DNA from 3 places in the Alkalihalobacterium sp. TH-98 genome. Region 3 is predicted to be linked to each of the others. Evidence: riboswitches for the same ligand, from Rfam matches in the RefSeq annotation. Region 3 holds a riboswitch; each other region holds the start of a gene.
The links. Region 3 has a riboswitch for lysine ahead of AC2VNP_RS11880 (aspartate kinase). Riboswitches for the same ligand answer to the same signal wherever they lie in the genome.

Region 1: another riboswitch for lysine. It lies ahead of lysA (diaminopimelate decarboxylase); the one in region 3 lies ahead of AC2VNP_RS11880 (aspartate kinase).
Region 2: another riboswitch for lysine. It lies ahead of dapA (4-hydroxy-tetrahydrodipicolinate synthase); the one in region 3 lies ahead of AC2VNP_RS11880 (aspartate kinase).

Annotation. Positions count from the first base shown of each region.
Region 1 covers NZ_JBYCKM010000009.1:101,107-107,722, reverse strand. Annotated here, with positions in the region: gene AC2VNP_RS03765 (stage V sporulation protein AB) at 1-225, shown strand, start outside; gene spoVAC (stage V sporulation protein AC) at 243-704, shown strand; gene spoVAD (stage V sporulation protein AD) at 756-1,772, shown strand; gene spoVAE (stage V sporulation protein AE) at 1,772-2,122, shown strand; gene spoVAEA (stage V sporulation protein SpoVABEA) at 2,127-2,687, shown strand; gene AC2VNP_RS03740 (spore germination protein) at 2,691-4,169, shown strand; lysine riboswitch at 4,269-4,448, shown strand; gene lysA (diaminopimelate decarboxylase) at 4,649-5,968, shown strand; gene AC2VNP_RS03730 (C40 family peptidase) at 6,301-6,616, shown strand, end outside.
Region 2 covers NZ_JBYCKM010000007.1:81,974-88,589, forward strand. Annotated here, with positions in the region: gene AC2VNP_RS02940 (hypothetical protein) at 1-539, shown strand, start outside; gene AC2VNP_RS02945 (DMT family transporter) at 555-1,496, shown strand; gene dapA (4-hydroxy-tetrahydrodipicolinate synthase) at 1,688-2,575, opposite strand; lysine riboswitch at 2,682-2,862, opposite strand; gene AC2VNP_RS02955 (YhcN/YlaJ family sporulation lipoprotein) at 3,054-3,650, shown strand; gene AC2VNP_RS02960 (hypothetical protein) at 3,745-3,936, opposite strand; gene AC2VNP_RS02965 (aspartyl-phosphate phosphatase Spo0E family protein) at 4,068-4,229, opposite strand; gene AC2VNP_RS02970 (YhcN/YlaJ family sporulation lipoprotein) at 4,522-5,241, shown strand; gene AC2VNP_RS02975 (hypothetical protein) at 5,302-5,865, opposite strand; gene AC2VNP_RS02980 (YbgA family protein) at 6,228-6,616, shown strand, end outside.
Region 3 covers NZ_JBYCKM010000032.1:11,882-18,497, forward strand. Annotated here, with positions in the region: gene AC2VNP_RS11865 (electron transfer flavoprotein subunit alpha/FixB family protein) at 1-726, shown strand, start outside; gene trxA (thioredoxin) at 1,018-1,332, shown strand; gene uvrC (excinuclease ABC subunit UvrC) at 1,874-3,658, shown strand; lysine riboswitch at 3,722-3,908, shown strand; gene AC2VNP_RS11880 (aspartate kinase) at 4,018-5,247, shown strand; gene AC2VNP_RS11885 (YslB family protein) at 5,620-6,042, opposite strand; gene AC2VNP_RS11890 (TrkH family potassium uptake protein) at 6,177-6,616, shown strand, end outside.

The sequences.
Region 1 (6,616 bases), on a different contig from region 3:
AATGTGGTTCTAAATTTAAGTGCTTATTTATTAATTCCTATTGGATTAGCAGAAGGAATTTTTATTGGTTTATTGGCGGCTGCACTGACGGAGGTTCTTAATGTGCTACCTATATTAGCAAAGCGCTTAGGTATTGCTGAAAGGATAATTATATTGTTAATGGCGATCGTTTTAGGGAAGGTGTTTGGATCACTTTATCATTGGATTTACTTTGTAGATCAGTAGAAGGAAGGTCAAGGAAGATGGAGGATAATAAGAAGCTACAAAAAGATTTTCAGAAAAAGATTAAACCTTTCCAGCCTAAAGTCCCTTATTTAATAAATGGGTTTAAAGCTTATGTAATAGGTGGAGCTATTTGCGCAATTGGACAAGGTATTTCAAATTATTATTTAAGAGTCTTTGATTTAACTGAAGCTACTGCTGTAAGTCCGATGATTGCTACTTTAATTTTAATTGCAGCACTAATGACAGGGTTAGGTTTTTTTGATCGACTCGGCCAATTTGCAGGTGCAGGTGCACTTGTCCCCGTTACAGGTTTTGCAAATGCAATAGCAAGTGCGGCTTTAGAACATCGTAGTGAAGGACTCGTACTTGGAATTGGAGCTAACATGTTTCGTATTGCTGGTGCTGTTATTGCGTTTGGGGTTGTTTCTGCTTACTTAGTAGGATTAACAAGGTTATTAGTTCAAACGTTAATTACCTAAGAGGGGTTATAGAAGCCTTTTTTCCAAACCCAAAAGAATTGGAGAAATCAAATGAACATGAATCAACAACAAACATGGCACTTTAAAGAAGATATTTTTGTAGAAGCAATGGGTACAGCGGTTGGACCTTATGAAAGTAATGGCCCGTTGAGTGAAAGTTTCGATAAGTGTTATGACAAGTTATATTGTGGTGAAGATAATTGGGAATTAGCTGAACGACGATTAATGACAGATGCGATATCAATTTGCTTAGAAAGAGCTAACAAAAAAGAAAGTGAAATTAATCTATTGCTAGCAGGCGATTTGCTTAATCAGAATGTAACCTCAAACTATGTAGCTAGACAAATGAACATTCCATATTTAGGAACGTTCTCAGCCTGTGCAACTGCAATGGAGACAGTTGCAATAGGTGCGTCTTTAATTAGTGGCGGATTTGGCAACCGAGTAATTGCTGCTACAAGCAGTCATAATGCTACAGCAGAAAGGCAATTTCGATATCCGACTGAATTCGGTGGACAAAAGCCGGATACGTCTACTTTTACGGTTACTGGTGCAGGTGCGGTACTTCTCAGTAAGAAACCTTCAACTATTAAAGTTACTCACGCAACAATAGGAAGGGTTGTTGATATGGGTATAAAAAATCCCTTTAATATGGGAACAGCGATGGTACCTGCAGCTGTGGATACGATTTTAACCCACTTTAAGGAAACAGGTAGGTCTGAAGAAGACTACGACTTAATTGTCACAGGCGACCTATCAACAATTGGAAGTAAGGTGCTTAAAGAGCTTCTGCGTGAACAGGGGATAAAACTAAAAAATAAACATCAAGATTGCGGTGTGATGATTTTTAGTAGAGATCAACCCGTGTTTGCAGGAGGGAGCGGATGTGCTTGCCCAGCTGTCGTTACATATGGACACTTATTAAAACAAATGCAACTAGGGAAAATGAAACGAATACTTGTCGTAGCAACGGGAGCACTAATGAGTCCAACAATGATGCAGCAAAAAGAGTCAATACCTTGTATTGCACATGGTGTTGTCTTTGAGTCAGAGGTGATTGAGCAATGATGGAATATATCATTGCATTTGCAGTAGGTGGGTTCATTTGTTTTATTGGGCAATTACTTCTTGATGTTTTTAAGATGACACCTTCACATATGATGAGTACGTTAGTCGTCGCTGGAGCCCTCCTAGATGGATTTCATTTATATGACAGACTCATCGATTTTGCGGGAGCTGGAGCAACAGTACCAATTACCAGTTTTGGACACTCTTTAGTCCACGGTGCAATGACAGAAGCTGAACGTTATGGATTTTTAGGAGTAGGTATGGGGATTTTTGAAGTCACTTCTGTCGGTATTTCCACGGCAATTTTATTTGGATTTTTGGTAGCCGTTATTTTTAAACCTAAGGGGTAATAGGATGAAGCCACGAAAAAAAGTGATTTTAATTACCGATGGAGACGAATCAGCTAAAAAAGCGGTTCAACATGTTGCCAAAGAAATTGGCGGAAGGTGTATTTCTAGTTCAGCTGGAAACCCTTCAGTGTTGAGTGGACCAGAATTAATACAATTAATTCATAAAACTCCCTATGATCCAATCCTTGTTATGTTTGATGATTGTGGTTATAAGATGGAAGGACCAGGAGAACAAGCATTGCGATATGTAGTAGAAGACCCCTCGGTTGAGGTAATCGGTGCTATAGCTGTTGCATCACATACTCATTTTGCAGAATGGACAAGGGTTGATGTTTCAATTGATCGGTTTGGGAATTTAACAGAATTTGGTGTTGATAAAAATGGAATACAAGATATTGAATTAGGAAGAATAGATGGCGATACTGTCTATATTTTAGATGAACTGGAAATTCCTATCGTTGTCGGTGTTGGTGATATTGGAAAAATGGGAGGCTTTGATACGGTTGAAAAAGGTGCACCAATTACAAGAAAGGCAGTTGAACTTATTTTAGAACGGAGGGGATGAAGAATGAGTAAAAATTTAATTAACCCTGAAAAGCAACCGATTACTAATAATATATTTGATAATGAAACAGCTATAAAAAATCGTATTGGTATCGGTACAAGCTTCGATGTTGGAATTCGTAAATTTAATATTTTAGGAAAGCAAATTCAAGTTTATTTTGTTAATGGTTTATGTGATACACAATTTATCATTGAATTGTTTAAAGAATTAAGCAGGCTTGATGGCCGAAATGAAAAAGTTACGAATGCCAAACATGCAATAGAAAATCATTTAGTTCATCAGCAAGTCGAAACGGTTAAAACAATTGATGATGCGATTACACAAATGTTATCTGGGTTAATTTTCATTCTATTAGAAGGTGAAGATGAAGCATTTGTTGTTGATGTAAGAAGTTATCCTGGTAGAGGCCCCGATGAACCAGATACGGAACGTGTGGTCAGAGGATCTCGTGATGGATATACAGAAAATATCATTCAGAACACAGCGCTAACACGAAGAAGGATAAGAGATGAGCGATTACGGAATGAAATTATGCAAGTTGGTGTCCGTTCCAAAACGGATGTATGTATTTCATATATTGAGGATGTAGCCGATCCTGACCTGGTAAAAATCATTAAAAAAGAGTTAGAGTCCATAGAAATAGACGGACTAACTATGGCAGATAAAGTTGTTGAAGAATATATTGTTAAACAAGGCTTTAATCCATTCCCGCTTGTACGGTATACGGAAAGACCAGATGTTGCAGCTACCCATTTATTTGAGGGTCACGTTATTATAACTGTTGATACATCGCCGAGTGTAATTATTACACCGACTACGTTATTCCATCATGTTCAACATGCTGAAGAATACCGTCAAGCTCCTGCTATCGGAACCTTTTTAAGATGGGTTCGTTTTTCAGGAATGCTCCTAGCTTTGTTCATTCTTCCACTTTGGTTGTTGTTTGTTATGCAACCTAATTTATTACCAGAGATGTTAGAGTTTATTGGTCCAAATGAAACAACAAATGTCCCAGTTTTTGCCCAAATTGTACTTGCTGAAATTGGAATAGAATTACTTAGGATGGCCGCCATTCATACTCCGTCTCCTTTGGCAACCGCATTAGGGTTAGTTGCAGCATTGTTAATAGGTGAAATTGCAATTAATGTAGGATTATTTGTGCCAGAAGTAATTTTATACGTCGCTTTAGGAGCAATTGGAACATTTGCTACACCGAGTTATGAATTAGGAATCGCGATGAAAGTAGCAAGGCTAGCATTTTTGTTAGTTGTAGCTATCTTCAAATTACCAGGGTTTGTTATTGCTTCAACGGTATTTATTTTACTACTCACGATGATAAAATCTTTAAATAAACCATATTTATGGCCATTATTGCCATTTAATCCATCTGCCTTTTGGCAAATTCTCGTTCGAGTTTCTGTGCCGTCCGTTAAACGGCGTCCTAGCATAGTCAGTCCAAAAGATCCGATCAAACAATCATAAAAATAATATGCATAAGCATTCGTAAACAATGTTGCCACTTAGCAAGGATTATGATAAAGTGTACCTATTAATTGTATAAGTCCCTCATTTCTTTATGAAACACGGGGTAGAGGTGCAGTGAGAATGAGTATGTCTGAAGAGCGAGATGGAAGCAATGAATCAGACAGAAAGGTCGATTTGCCGAAGTGAAAGAGTAGTACCATCCTATTCTTTTACTGGGGTGTCATTAAATAAGTGACACACTGTCACTGTTAAATACAGTGGAGTACTATTCTACAAATGAGGTTACTCTTGCTATGGCTCGGTCATAACAGCTAGTGTAACTACATTAGCTGTTTTTTTATTAACCAAATAGGTAGGTATCTCACCTTTCATTATACAATTAGAAAATAAAACCGATCTTCAATCTCTCATATATAGAAAAAATTTTTTGATATGTTGTAGATTGTTAGTTGATGCGAAGATAGGAGAGGGAAACGATGCACTTACATGGTACAAGTAGAATTAATGACATTGGCCACCTCGAAATCGGTGGTATGGATACAGTTGAACTTGCAAAGCAATATGGAACTCCTCTGTTTGTTTATGATGTTTCACTCATTAGAGAGAAGGCGAATGCATTTAAAACGGCATTTAGTGAGTTAGGTGTAAAAAGTCAAGTTGCTTATGCTAGTAAAGCTTTTAGCTGTGTTGCAATGGTTCAACTAGCGAATGAGTTAGATTTGAGCCTCGATGTTGTTTCAGGCGGGGAACTCTATACGGCAATGATTGCTGGCTTTCCTATGGAGCGTGTTCACTTTCATGGGAATAATAAAAGTCCAGAAGAAATAGATATGGCTGTTCGTGCTAACATCGGTTGTTTTGTAGTAGATAATTTTTATGAATTAGAATTATTAAAGCAAGCGGCAATTAAACATCAACGGAAAGTATCTATCTTACTGAGAACAACTCCAGGTGTAGAAGCACATACACATGACTATATTACTACGGGTCAGGAAGACTCTAAATTTGGATTTGATTTGTTAAGCGGGCAAGTCAATCGAGCAATTGAGTGGTCTTTGGATTGTGAGCAACTTGAATTACTAGGGATTCATTGCCATATAGGTTCACAAATCTTTGAAACGACCGGCTTTGTCATGGCTGTTGAAAAGCTGTACACCTATATTGAAAGTTGGTCTAAGTCATTAAATTTCGACTTAAAAGTATTAAATTTAGGTGGAGGTTTTGGTATTCGTTATATTGAAGGTGATGAACCATTACCAGTTGGAGACTATGTAAAGGCTACGATTGAAGCTGTTCAACATCATGTGAATAAATTTAATTTATCAATGCCTGAAATTTGGATTGAGCCTGGTCGCTCACTCGTTGGTGACGCAGGAACAACTCTATATACATTAGGCTCACAAAAGGATATTCCTAATGTTCGTCATTACCTATCAGTTGATGGTGGAATGACAGATAACCTTCGCCCAGCTTTATATCAAGCGCAGTACGAAGGAATCCTAGCTAATCGTGCTAATGATCAAGTGGAAACGAAGTATTCAATTGCAGGTAAATGCTGTGAAAGTGGCGATATGCTTATTTGGGATTTGCCGCTACCAAAAGCGAATCATAAAGATCTATTAGCTGTTTTTTGTACAGGTGCATACGGGTACTCTATGGCTAATAATTATAACCGTATTCCTCGTCCGGCAGTTGTATTTGTAGAAGATGGAGATGTGCAATTAGTGGTAGAAAGAGAAACCTATGAAGATTTAGTTCGTTTTGACTTGCCGCTAAATACAAAAGAAAAAGTATAAAAAGTAATAAAGTCCACTCTCTGAGTTTGTAAGAGAGTGGATTTTTTCCTTCTTGGAAGTCATAATCTTATTAGTAAAGTGATGTACGATGGTTTAGATTTGCGGTATTTATTGTCGTATTTTTCACTTTTATTGTCTAATTTTTCGATATATAATCCGATTTTAACGTTTTATTTGCGTAAATGTGAACACCTCCTCTCTCTTTGTATTTTGAGTCGTCACCTCTAGTTGCAATGATTGGTAAACATCTAGTAGAACTTGGGAGTTAACCTAGTAACCTACTAATGTTTTGCAGTGTAATTCGTTTTATGATAGACGGCAGGAGGCGAATTATGAAAAAAATCATACTTGCATTAGTAGCTTTAATTTTTTTACTACCGCAACAAGCTTTTGCGCACTCTCACACTCTAGCTGATCGTATCATTGAAAGTGGTAAGAGGTATATTGGTACTCCTTATCAATTTGGGGCGCCGTTAGGAAACACTTCTAGTTTTGATTGTTCATCTTTTTCTGCGACTATCTTTGGTGAACACGGAATAACCCTTCCTCGTGTCAGTCGGGATCAAGCGAGGGTTGGCGTTCAAGTATCCCTTCAACAATTACAAAAGGGCGACTTGTTATTTTATGATACAAACTTTGATGGGCAAA
Region 2 (6,616 bases), on a different contig from region 3:
TCGGATTTTTCTATCCACTATTATGGGCTGTTTTTTCAAGACAGTTCAAAGATTATATAAGGGAACTGGCTTCTTATATTAATCAATGTTTTGCTCGTTTGAAAAATGAAATTGTTATTTTTATTAGTGCCGGATTTTTTGGTGCAGCACTATCACTAACCGATATGGGAGTCCATGTATCTCAAATGATCTTGACAGTCTCTCAAGGATATATTTATGTAATGGCTTTAATTGTCATTAGTTTTGCGGTACTTTTATCAATTTTTGGGATTCATCCCGTTGTTATCGTAATTGGGATTGGTAGTGCACTGTCACCGCAACTTTTTTCTGTTAGTTCTGAGTTCATGGCCATCCTTTTGTTGATTGCATGGACATTAGCAACGCAAGTGTCACCTTTTTCTGGATCGGTTTTAATGGCTTCTGGATTGATGAACTATTCTTCTATTGATATTGCCAAAAAGAACAGTCAATTTGTCTTTGTTTGTATGTTTGTATTAGCATTATTCCTCTATCTGTTCCATTGGTTGCAGCTATTATAAAAGGGGAGATCAACTTTGAATAACAAAAACTCTAATATTTTTACATACGTATTGCTAATGATGGTTATGGTTATTTGGGGGATGAATGTCGTATTTATTAAAATGCTTGTTGACGTTTTCCCAACGGTTACCATGACGTCTTTTCGAGTATTCTTAGCGGGAGTTGTAGCAATTACAGTATGTATACTGATTAAACAATTAAGGAAATTTACAAAGGTAGAATGGAAATACATTTTTATAGCAACGATTTTCGGAGTGACGGGTCACCATTTTTTCTTGGCCTGGGGTTTAACAATGACAACCGCCTCTAACACAGCATTAATATTAGCATTACTGCCTCTAACAACATCAATTTTGGCTTCTGTCATGTTAAAAGATTCATTATCGAGGTTACGGGTTATTGGTATTGTTTTCGCTTTCTGTGGTGTAGCTTCAATCATTTTACAAAGTGGAGAAAGTTTCACATCGATAAATGCGGGAGATGTCTCTATATTTATTGCGATGTTCGTTCAGGCGGTTTCTTTTATATATATTAAGAAAGGAACAAATACGATTGATTCAAGAGTAATGACAGCAGTAATGTTAGTTGTGGGATCCAGTTTTTTATTTGTGATCAGCTTATTTGTAGAGCCGGCAGGAACGTCTCAAATGATCGAACAAACTGGGTGGATCTGGGGCATCTTTTTAGTTTCTTCGATTTTCGCTACAGCTTTAGGTCATTTCTTATTTAATGCTGCGATCCACCGACTTGGGGCAGGGCAGACGGCTGTATTTAATAATTTTGTTCCTTTCTTTGGATTAGTTTTTTCAGCTTTATGGTTAGGCGAACAAATAACGTTATTACAATTAACTGGTTTTGTTTTTATCGTACTAGGCGTTTTATTAGGTACCGGTTTCATTGATGAATATGTGACGAGGCGAGTATTTAAAAAGAGGAATGTGCAAAAGGTAGGTTAAAGAACTGCCGAATGGCGAGTCTTTAAGCGAAGACAAGTGTCATAGTCATAGTAAGCTCTCTAGAAATTGCTTACTCGTCGAATGTAATTCTTTGCTAAGAATTTATAAAGAAAGCCCCGAATAACCTCATTAGGTTAACTCGGGGTTGTTTAGTCGTTTATTAAGTGCTTCCTCATTTGATAGAGTTGTTTTTACCCTACATTGTAAGAAACTTCAGGGAAAATGGTGGTTCGTAATTGTTGTTCTTCTTCTTCTGTTAAAGGAACGAGAGGAAGGCGAACTGAACCTACCGTAATTCCTTTCATGTTTAACGCTGCTTTAACTGGTGATGGACTAGGTGCTGTAAATAGTGATTTCATTAATGGTAATAAGGTGCGATGTTGTTCCGCAGCTTCATATACATTTCCTTTCAAGAAACTTGTTACCATGTTTTGCATTTCATTCCCGATAATATGAGCAGAAACCGAAACAATGCCTGTACCTCCAATGGATAAGATCGGTAATGTTAGACTATCATCTCCACTATAGAGGCTAAAGTTGCTATCTGTTTCACTAATAATCTTTGCCATTGCTTCTAAGTCACCGCTTGCTTCTTTCGTTGCAACGATATTAGGAATTTGTGATAAACGGACAGTCGTTTCTACTGAAATGTCAACTGCGCTGCGCCCAGGAATGTTGTAGATCATAACAGGCAGTTTCGTTTGCTCTGCGATCGCTTTGAAGTGTTGATAAAGGCCTTCTTGAGAAGGTTTATTATAATAAGGGGCAACGAGCATGATGCCATCGACACCAATTTCTTCTGCTTGTTTTGTTAATTCAATGGATGCTGCTGTATTGTTTGAACCTGTTCCTGCAATGACAGGTACTCGACCGTTTACAACCTCAACAACCTGTTTGAAAAGTGTGAGTTTTTCTTCTGCAGATAAAGTAGGCGATTCACCTGTAGTTCCTGCGACAACGAGTCCGTCGGAACCATTGGCGATCAGGTGATTTACTAATTGCTCCGTAGCTTGCAGATCGAGATTTCCATAAACGTCAAACGGTGTAACCATTGCTGTTAAGACTTTTCCAAAATTCATTTTAGCTTCCCCCTTAGTGCATTTCAAATACAATTTTATAACAATAAAAAGCAACAATGAGAAGAGCTGCTCATTGTTGCTAGGAATGACATTTACCATTATCCTTGCGTAAGATAGCCCTCCATATAGTATGTACTATATGACAGTTCTGCATTTATTCAATACAGACCCAGCCCTTGGTTAGTATGAGAACCGTAGACTTCGGCAAATCCCCCTTTCAACAATGTTCAATAGAGCTCATCCTCCTCGCATTGTTTACTCATGATCTTTGCACCTCTATCCTCACTTCAATTTCGAAGTAAAGAATATTCACTTGTTGTTGTGTCTACCTTATCAAATTGTAGTATTGATTGCAATGGTTAATCGAAAATTCTTTTAGGTTTTCTAAAAATCTCCCTCGCTTTTCTAATTTCCTATAGTTTACAGGGTTATTATGTTGAAAAAAATTAAACGATAATAAAAGAAAGGGGAGTGTACCGTGAAAAAAGTATGTTTCTGCTTTTTATCGTTAATGGTTTTAGTTATTGTTTCAACTGCTTGTGGTACAGGAGCAGGGGTACAACAAAATGAACAAAGAATTCTTGAAGAACAACAAGTTCCAGAGTTAGATCCAGAGATGGCTGTTGATGGGAGAACCCCATTAATGAGTAGACAACTTATTACTTCGAGAAGAAATACAGGGCATGGGACAAATACTAGAACTGATAATGCGGATTACATTGAATTTTATAATGGAAACAGACCTTTAACGAAGCAACTGTTGCAATTCGAAGAAGTTGAAGACGCACATGTTTATATTCAAGGTAGAATAGTCTTAGTAGGTGTTTATACAACAGAAGAGTGGAACGATGAAATAGAAAACAAGGTGAAAGAAACAGTACATTCAGCTATCGCAAATGATGTGGAAGTTCGCGTCGTCATTCATGATGATCAAGGTTTTTCCGAATTCCAAAGACAACTGTATAACTTGAGAGAGGGAACACCTTATGAAGAAGGTATAGATTCTGAAAACTTCATGAGGGACCTTGGTAGAATTTTACAGCGTCCATTTGAACGCGCAAGAGTAATTAATTAATTTTTTCTAAAGTGCCAGAACAAACCAATACCTTGAAAGATCTACGATTTGTTTCTTTTAAGTGTAAAAAGTGATGCTGGCACTTTTTCGTTTGTCAGCGATCAGCCGTTATGATATTTTTATTTGTTTTTTTCTTGGCTTCCAGTTGTCCATCTGCATATCCAAGATAGTATGTACTTCTAATGATACGTTCGATCTCATCTTGTGTTTGATAAGAGATTTTGACACCATCCATCAGTTGAAGGCGTTTAAGAATTTCCTGACAGGCTATTTTTACACCATCCACAAATACAACTCCTTACACATTGAAGTAGAAGAAAGTACTTTTAAACAAAGGGGTTAACTATATGAGTATAGTGGTAAAGATACTTTTATTATAACAATAGTAGCCGTGAAAGGTAAATTATAAATGGTAATTTATTTAGCCATCTTCACATTCATACAGGTTGTTTGCTGGGCTAGGTTCAACAGCCTGTCCAACTCTTGACTGCACTTAACCGTTGCCTCGGAAGTGTAGCCATATTTTTCAGCTAATAAGATCATCTGACTTCTTTTTCGTTCAATCGCATACAATAACATTTCTTCCACTCCATTTTTTTATCAATATTAATTTGTGTAAACTTATTGTCTCATTGCTACTATGTGAGAAAGTTTGAATTTATTTTACACACAACGACAATTATACGTATTTTTATTGATAATTAAATACATTCCCTAAAAGTAGTCATGAACTTTAAAAATAAACAACAAATCGACAAGATGTGAGTTCTTTTCTAAAAGTTTTTCTCTTGTAATGAAACAATTTCCGCTAACTTCTTCTCATGAAATCGACTAATAGTACACAACTTATAAGTAACAAGAAAGGAGAATTATGATGAAAAAACTAACCTCGGTTATCGTCATGCTTATGTTGCTCTTAGCGATGTTCTCCGGATGTGGCGTTGTGGAACAGAAGCACCCAATGGGGGCAAATCATTTTCGTGAAGAGGGATTTAGTGGTTTCGGGACTAATCGAGCTAGAAATCATGAAGGTCCTTTGAGTGATATGATGGTTCCTGATGGTGTACCAAAAGGGCGTACCGATCGGGCACAACCGATTGCTGAAAATAATATGTACTATACAAGCGAACGAAATTTAGGTTTTAAAACACAAGGTACAAATCGAAGTGGGGCAAGGATTTACAATAATATTCCTAATACAATCAGAGGTAAGTATGTGCTTGGAGATCGTCCACATTTAAGACATAAGCAAATTGATAACGAAAAACTTCAAACTTTAGATACTAAAGATTCTATTCGACAAAAACTGTTGGCAATTGAGAATATCAACGAAGTTTATGTGCTCCCCCATGACGGAATGTTACTTATTGGCATTGAATCACCGGAACAAAATCGACCGAAGCTTGTTAAAGAAGTTGAAGAAGAGCTTTCTGAAGTAGTTGATCTTGACCGAGTGCGCATTGCTATAGATCGAAGAAATGTCAATCGAATTCGTGCAGTGCTTGAAGGGAACGATATTGCCGAACCGTTCCAAGGTATTGGCGGTCAACTATCAGAGATCAGAAAAAACGTCTTCCCTAGACACGAATAATTTAATCGGTGCCAGGCACCTTCACCTCTTTAATGTAGTGAAGGTGCCTGGCACCTTTTTTTATTTGATCCCGTGTTCTTCGAGTACTCCTTTATATTCACGTTCCATGGACTTTACGGCAATGATGGTGTTTTCGTAATATAAACGAGCTCTTCTAAAGTCAACCTCTTCATTTAAGTCCATATCCTCTAGACTTTTCATAAGAGAGTCTAGTTCAAGGAGTGTACTACTATGGCCTATATAAAGGTTTACGAACTCTGGCGGTGTATCTAAACTAAGTATGTACTCACTCCAATCCTGAGCCTTTTGAACGTGTTCTTGAGCCTCTTGGACATCCTTTTCAGTTGGATTTTCTGTATAGAACAAATTATTTAACGGTTCCAGATGAGCGTATAATTGGTTTAAGTAATATCCAAATTCCGAAGCATAAGAAACAGCGTTTTCAGTTACATCTCTTCTTGTTTTATTTTGATCTTTATTTGAAGGATGCAAGGGTTCAATTCCGTCTGTCGCACGCATATGTTGTTTTTCTATACTTTGTGTAATATCTTCAGGACGATCTTGGCAAGCTGTAAACGTAAGTATCGTAACAGTTAGGACAATTAAGATAGCGAGTTTGTGCATAAGTTAATAAATCTCCTTTACAATAAAAATAATCTAACAGTTTCCATTTCTAAAATGATTGGACGATTATCATTGGATTTCGACCAAAAATCGTATAAATTTAACTTAATGCCTGTCATTTTCTTCTTCGATTATTATCCTTTTTCCAGTACAATTTTATACATGGGTACTTAAAGAATTTAGAGCATGAAATTTTTGCTCAAGGGGAATTATAGGAAACGCTTTGATCATCAGGGGAACCACTTATAAAGATAAAGATATAAAGTGAAGGTTTGCATTTTAAAATTGAGATTACATAACCTAATAAAACGTTAGGACTGCAGGTTATTTAATGAATGAACTAAGAATGGGTTGGTGGATGTATGAAAGATTTTTGTAAGCCAAAAGTCGTGGTCAGTAAATGTATTGAATTTTCTGCTTGCCGTTATAATGGAGATAAATTAACAGACAAAACTGTACATAATTTAAAGCCGTATGTTGAATTCATTCCAGTATGTCCAGAAGTGGAAATCGGTTTAGGAACGCCTCGAGAAGTTATTCGTCTCGTCGCTGAAGGTGAAAAAGACCGACTGGTACAACCGAAGACTGGAAAAGACTTAACGTCAGATATGGAAGAATTTGCAGAAGGCTTTTTAGAGGAGTTAAAAGATGTGGATGGATTTATTCTGAAAAACCGTTCACCAAGTTGTGGGATTACAGATGTAAAAGTATATTCAGGATTAGAGAAGTCTCCAACTGTTCGAACTGGCAG
Region 3 (6,616 bases):
ATGGACGTTGAACAACCAGAAGGCGTTGTTATGGGACATACTTCAATAGGTAAAGACGTGTCTCCTCGTATTGCTGCGAAATTAAACGCTGGTTTAGTTTCTGACGTAGTAAACGTTGAAGTTGACGGCGGTGAGGCTGTATTCACTCGTCCAATCTACTCAGGTAAGGCATTTGAGAAGAAGCAAGTTGAAGAAGGTACTGTTTTAGTAACAATTCGTCCGAATAACATTACTCCATTAGAGAAGGATGAGTCTCGTTCTGGAGATGTTGGAAGTGTTTCTGTAGAAATTAAAGACCTTCGTACAATTGTTAAAGAAGTTGTACGTAAAGCAACTGGTGGAGTCGATCTTTCAGAAGCGAAAATCATCGTTTCTGGTGGACGTGGAGTGAAAAGTGCTGACGGTTTCAAACCGCTTCAAGAACTTGCTGACGTATTAGGTGCTGCAGTAGGTGCATCTCGTGGTGCGTGTGACGCAGAATATTGCGATTACGCATTACAAATTGGTCAAACAGGTAAAGTTGTAACACCAGACCTTTACTTTGCATTTGGTATTTCAGGAGCAATTCAACATTTAGCGGGTATGTCTAACTCTAAAGTTATCGTTGCAGTTAATAAAGATCCAGAAGCACCGATCTTTGAAGTAGCAGACTACGGTATCGTAGGCGACTTATTCGATGTTGTTCCTCTATTAACTGAAGAACTTAAAAAAGTAGTTGTATCTTAATAAATTAATGAGAAACCGCTTCTACATGAAGCGGTTTTTTAGCAATCTTTTCTAAAGATATGTTAACGTTAATATACGTAGTTGAATTACGCTCATTAATGATCGTTCAACACAATCAGTATAAAATGCAGCAATATAAATTACACTACAATAACAAGGATATACATAAAAAAGCGTTATTTTATATAGGAAAGGGTATCATACTTGTGTGAGCAACTTTATAGCAATCATAATACCGTAATGGTATAATGCATTTGTAGAAAAAGTTGGATTATAAGGAGGATTTTAATAATGGCAATTGTAAACGCAACTGATCAAAACTTTGCAACTGAAACTGGAGAAGGTGTAGTATTAGCGGACTTTTGGGCTCCGTGGTGCGGACCTTGTAAAATGATCGCTCCTGTTTTAACAGAACTTGATGAAGAAATGGGCGACAAAGTGAAGATCGTTAAATTAGACGTTGATGAAAACCAAGAAACAGCTGGAAAATTCGGTGTAATGAGTATTCCTACATTAATGGTATTCAAAAACGGTGAGAAAGTTGACCAAGTGGTTGGTTTCCAACCGAAAGAAGCATTAGTTGAGCTATTAAATAAACATCTTTAATAGATAAAAATGTAATTGACTCCGTTCATGACGGGGTCTTTTATTATTTATAGCTATACTGCCAGTGGTTGTTTTAAAATGTTATTTGACTTTACCGATATTAGATTTGATTAGTTTCAGCACTTGGCATCGAGTGAGGAATATATTCTTTTTAGATGCAGAAGGAAATTAGAGCACTCACAGGCCCTTATTTCAATCAAGTCCTGCTGTTTTTCATAATTAGAGCACTCAAATACCCTTATTTACAAGTTTTCATAAAAAATATCAGTGATTTTAAGCAAATAGCGACTTCTCAGTGCCCTAACAACTGTAATAGAGTCGAATTTAAGCAAATAAGGTCCTCTCAGTTCCACAAAAAAATAGAAACCCTGGATGAGCTACTTCACTGCTCTAGATCCAGCGCGGGGGAAAAGTCCTCCTGGAGTGCTTTTTCTCACCGTACATCTTGCACTTTCCTCATTTGCCAGTTTTTAAAAGATTGTACCTTTTAGTTGCAAATTTCCTTCCTTTTGAGAACAATAGAGAGGAGGGAGGAAAAAGTATGTCTACTCTGAAAGAAAAATTAGCAGTACTTCCTGATCAACCAGGCTGTTATTTGATGAAAGATCGGCAAGGAACGATCATCTATGTAGGAAAAGCTAAAATACTAAAAAATCGAGTACGATCCTATTTTACTGGAACGCACGATGCAAAAACACAAAGACTTGTCAGTGAAATAGCCGATTTCGAATATATTATTACATCTTCAAATCTTGAAGCACTTATCTTAGAGATGAATTTAATTAAAAAGCATGACCCGAAATACAATGTCATGCTAAAAGATGATAAATCATATCCGTTTTTAAAAATAACATCAGAAGAACACCCGCGTTTAATAACAACACGAAATGTAAAAAAAGACGGTGGAAAGTATTTTGGTCCTTATCCAAATGCAGGAGCAGCAACTGAAACGAAAAAACTGCTCGATCGACTTTATCCATTAAGAAAGTGCAATACCCTTCCTGACCGTGTCTGCCTGTATTATCACATTGGTCAGTGTTTAGCTCCATGTGTTCAAGAAGTAACTAAAGAGCAAAACCAAGAGATGGTACAGGAAATTACGAAATTTTTAAAGTATGGGCATGAAGATGTGAAAAATCAATTACTAGATAAAATGACTAAAGCTGCAGAAGACTTGAATTTTGAGCGTGCTAAAGAATTGCGAGATTTAATTCAGCAAATGCAAACGGTCATGGAAAAACAAAAGATGTCGATTAACGATAGAATCGACCGAGACGTATTTGCTTATGCTTACGATAAAGGTTGGATGTGTGTTCAAGTGTTTTTTGTGAGACAAGGAAAATTGATTGAGCGGGATGTCTCCATTTTTCCATTCTATCAAGAGCCTCTCGACGATGTCTTAACATTTATCGGTCAATTTTATTTAAAAAAAGAACATGTTAAACCGTCAGAAATTCTAGTACCCGAAGAAATCGAGGCCGATTTAGTGGAGCAACTACTGTCGGTCAAAGTCCTTCAACCGAAAAGAGGTAATAAAAAAGACCTTCTGAACCTGGCTCAAAAGAATGCAGAAGCAGCATTAAAAGAGAAATTTGCGATTATTGAACGAAATGAAGAACGGACAATAAAAGCGGTTGAAAACTTAGGAAAAGCATTAGGTATTTCTACCCCATACCGGATTGAGGCATTTGATAACTCGAACATTCAAGGAACTGATCCAGTCTCAGCGATGATTTCATTTCTAGATGGCAAGCCTAGTAAAAAGGATTACCGAAAGTATAAAGTAAAAGATGTTGAAGGACCCGATGATTACGCATCGATGCGAGAGGTTGTTTACCGTCGTTATTCAAGGCTGTTAAAAGAGAATGGTCCATTTCCAGATTTAATTGTCATCGATGGAGGAAAAGGACAAATAGCGGCTGCTCAAAGCGTCCTAGAGGATCAACTTGGCCTCTCCATTCCGGTCTGTGGTTTAGCTAAAGATGAAAAGCATCGTACATCACAACTTCTCATGGGAGATCCACCTAAAGTAGTCCCATTACAAAGAGACAGCCATGAATTTTATCTATTGCAAAGGATTCAAGATGAGGTTCACCGGTTTGCGATCACTTTTCACAGGCAGGCACGAAGCAAAACGATGTTTTCTTCTATTTTAGATGACATTCCTGGAATAGGAGAGAAGAGACGTCGGAAACTTCTCAAACATTTCGGGTCAATTAAAAAAATGAAAGAAGCAAACATCGAAGACTTTAGAAAGATTGCTATTCCAGAAAAAGTGGCAGCAGAAATTTTACGTGTATTAAATAGCGATGAAGATAAAAAGTAATTGTCAGTCTCAAGATGTTCTGTTAAAATGAAAACAACTTAATATACCGAACTTCTAATTTGAAGTGGTGGTAGAGGAGCGAAAACCAAGAGTAGGCAAAGTGAGGAAGATGGGTTCCGTAGACTTTTGCTGAAAGGGGAATTCGCCGAAGTGTTGAGAGTCTCATCTCTCTTAATGCTGGACTTGTATTGAATAAGTACAAGGCTGTCACGCAACCAACCCAAAAGTTGTGTGGAGAACTATCTCACGGAGCAAGGGAACAACTATTACCTTTTTTGGTATTCCAAGCAACAGTGAGGACTTTTCCTTTCTGTTGCTTTTTTTGTTTTCTTTCTCCTTTACAAGAAAGGATGAAAAAAGTGGCGATCATAGTACAAAAATACGGCGGCACCTCTGTAGGGTCAGTCGAAAGAATTGAACACGTTGCAGGACGTGTTGCTAAAACAGTAGAGCAAGGACATCAAGTAGTTGTTGTCGTCTCAGCGATGGGGAAAACAACAGACCAACTCGTTAAGCTAGCAAGTGAAATATCGGATAAACCAAGCAAACGTGAAATGGATATGCTTCTTACAACTGGTGAGCAAGTAACCATTTCTTTACTTGCTATGGCACTTCAAAAAAGAGGTCTAGGAGCGACATCTTACACTGGATGGCAAGCTGGTATCGTGACGGAAGAAAGTCATAGTAATGCACGAATACTCGACATTCAAACAGAAAAAATTCAAGCGCAGTTATCTTTAGGAAATGTTGTGATTGTAGCAGGTTTTCAAGGTGCGACACATGACGGCGAAATTACAACGCTAGGGAGAGGCGGCTCGGATACAACTGCTGTTGCGCTTGCAGCTGCATTAAAAGCAGACCGGTGCGATATTTATACAGATGTGACCGGGGTGTATACGACAGATCCGCGGTTCATTAGCGGGGCGAGAAAGCTGCATTCGATTTCTTATGATGAAATGTTAGAAATGGCTAATTTAGGAGCAGGTGTTTTACATCCTAGAGCTGTGGAATTTGCAAAAAATTATCAAGTGAAATTAATGGTTGCCTCAAGTATGGTTGAGGAAGTTGGTACGTTAATTGAGGAGGAAGTTTCAATGGAACAAAATTTAATTGTACGTGGGATTGCCTTTGAAAATGATGTAACGAAAGTCACTGTTTCAGGGTTGCCTAATCAGATCGAAACGCTGTCAAATGTATTTAGCTTATTATCAGAGCACGGTATTAATGTAGATATTATTATTCAAAACCAAACAGCTGAAGAAAAAACAAGCATTTCTTTTTCAACAAGTCGTTCTTCATTAGAGGAGGCATTGGATGTTTTAAATAACCATAAAGAGAAACTTCAGTTTACAGAATTAACACATGAAGGTGATCTGGCGAAAGTATCCATTATCGGATCGGGTATGGTTTCCAACCCGGGGGTTGCAGCGCAAATGTTTAAAATTTTAGCTGAAAATGAAATTCTTATTAAGATGGTTAGTACATCAGAAATTAAGGTTTCAGCCTTAGTTGAAGAAGAAATTATGGTTCCTGCTGTAGAGGCACTTCATAGAGCCTTTCAGTTAGAGGAGCAAGAAGTAACTGTATAAACGGTTTCCTTATAAAGAGTCCCCACTTTTGATCGTCTTTATGACAGAAAGTGGGGACTTTTAATAGTGCTTAATTTTTGCGGACTGAGAGGCCCTTATTTTAGCGGAAACCGTCATGTATGGATATTTCCCGGACTCATAGGCCCTTATCTAATCAAAATCACTGATACATATCACAAATATTAGTAAATAAGGGCTTCTGAGTCCTCTAAACAAAAAAATACTACACTTTCAACAGGAATAAGGGCCTGTGAGTCCGCTAAATTAAATTTCAAAGCGCTGCATACAAAACACTGCATTCAAAAACGCTACACTCGAAACAATTTAAAGGCTCAACTTTGAAACGACGCCAAAAGGGCCGCTACCCCTTTCCTATATAGGGTCCTTTAAGTCCCATTTTAATGTTATGAGTGCCTTATCTTTTTTTTCTTGAACAATCGCTTCTGTGATATGTTTCTTTTGACTTTCGATTTGTTCCGCTAAAAAGCCTGCTTCTAATTGATAAGTAACAGGAACTCTCTCCAGATGAAAAGGGGAAACAAGTTCTAAAATGAGTTCATCCTTTTTTTCTTTAATGAGAATTATGCTTCCCCAACCAATGGTAGAGAAGAACTCAATAACATCGTCCATATTTTCTTTTGGATATTGTCTTGCAATATTTTTCCCAGCCCAATATAAGATATTTTCGTGATCTTTGCCCAACAAATCAGACATGAGAACATTTCGAATTAAATGGTGTCCAAATAGAGGAATCGCCTGTTCGCTCTTTTGTAAAGTTTGCTCGGTTTTCTTCATCTATGTAACTCCTCTCTTATCATTTATTATAATCACACATTTTGTTTTTCTCTATGTTCAATTTGTTGGATTTTAAATTTACTTTATAAAATTAATGTTGTATACTAAACCGCGAACGAAGCGGAGGTAAATTTATGAAATTAGCGCTTAATCAGTTTCTAACACCTTTTCGAATTATCTTATTATCGTATGTTATTGCAATGATGCTGTTCAGCATCCTTTTGTATCTTCCTATATCTCATCAGGAAGGTGTATCTCTTAAATTTTCCGAGGCACTGTTCACATCTGTTAGCGCTGTTAGTGTAACAGGGTTAACCGTCGTCAATGTTTCAGAAACGTACAGTTATATCGGAATTTTTTTCTTAGCGCTAGCGATCCAATTAGGTGGAATAGGGATCATGACGTTAGGAACATTCGTATGGATGTTATTTGGGAGAAAAATTATCTTATCCCAGCGTATGCTCATCATGGTCGATCAAAATCAAAATACATTCTCGGGTCTTGTAAGTTTAATGAGAGGGATCCTATTTGTAGCTTTAATCATTGAGTTAATCGGTGCCCTTATTCTTGGTAC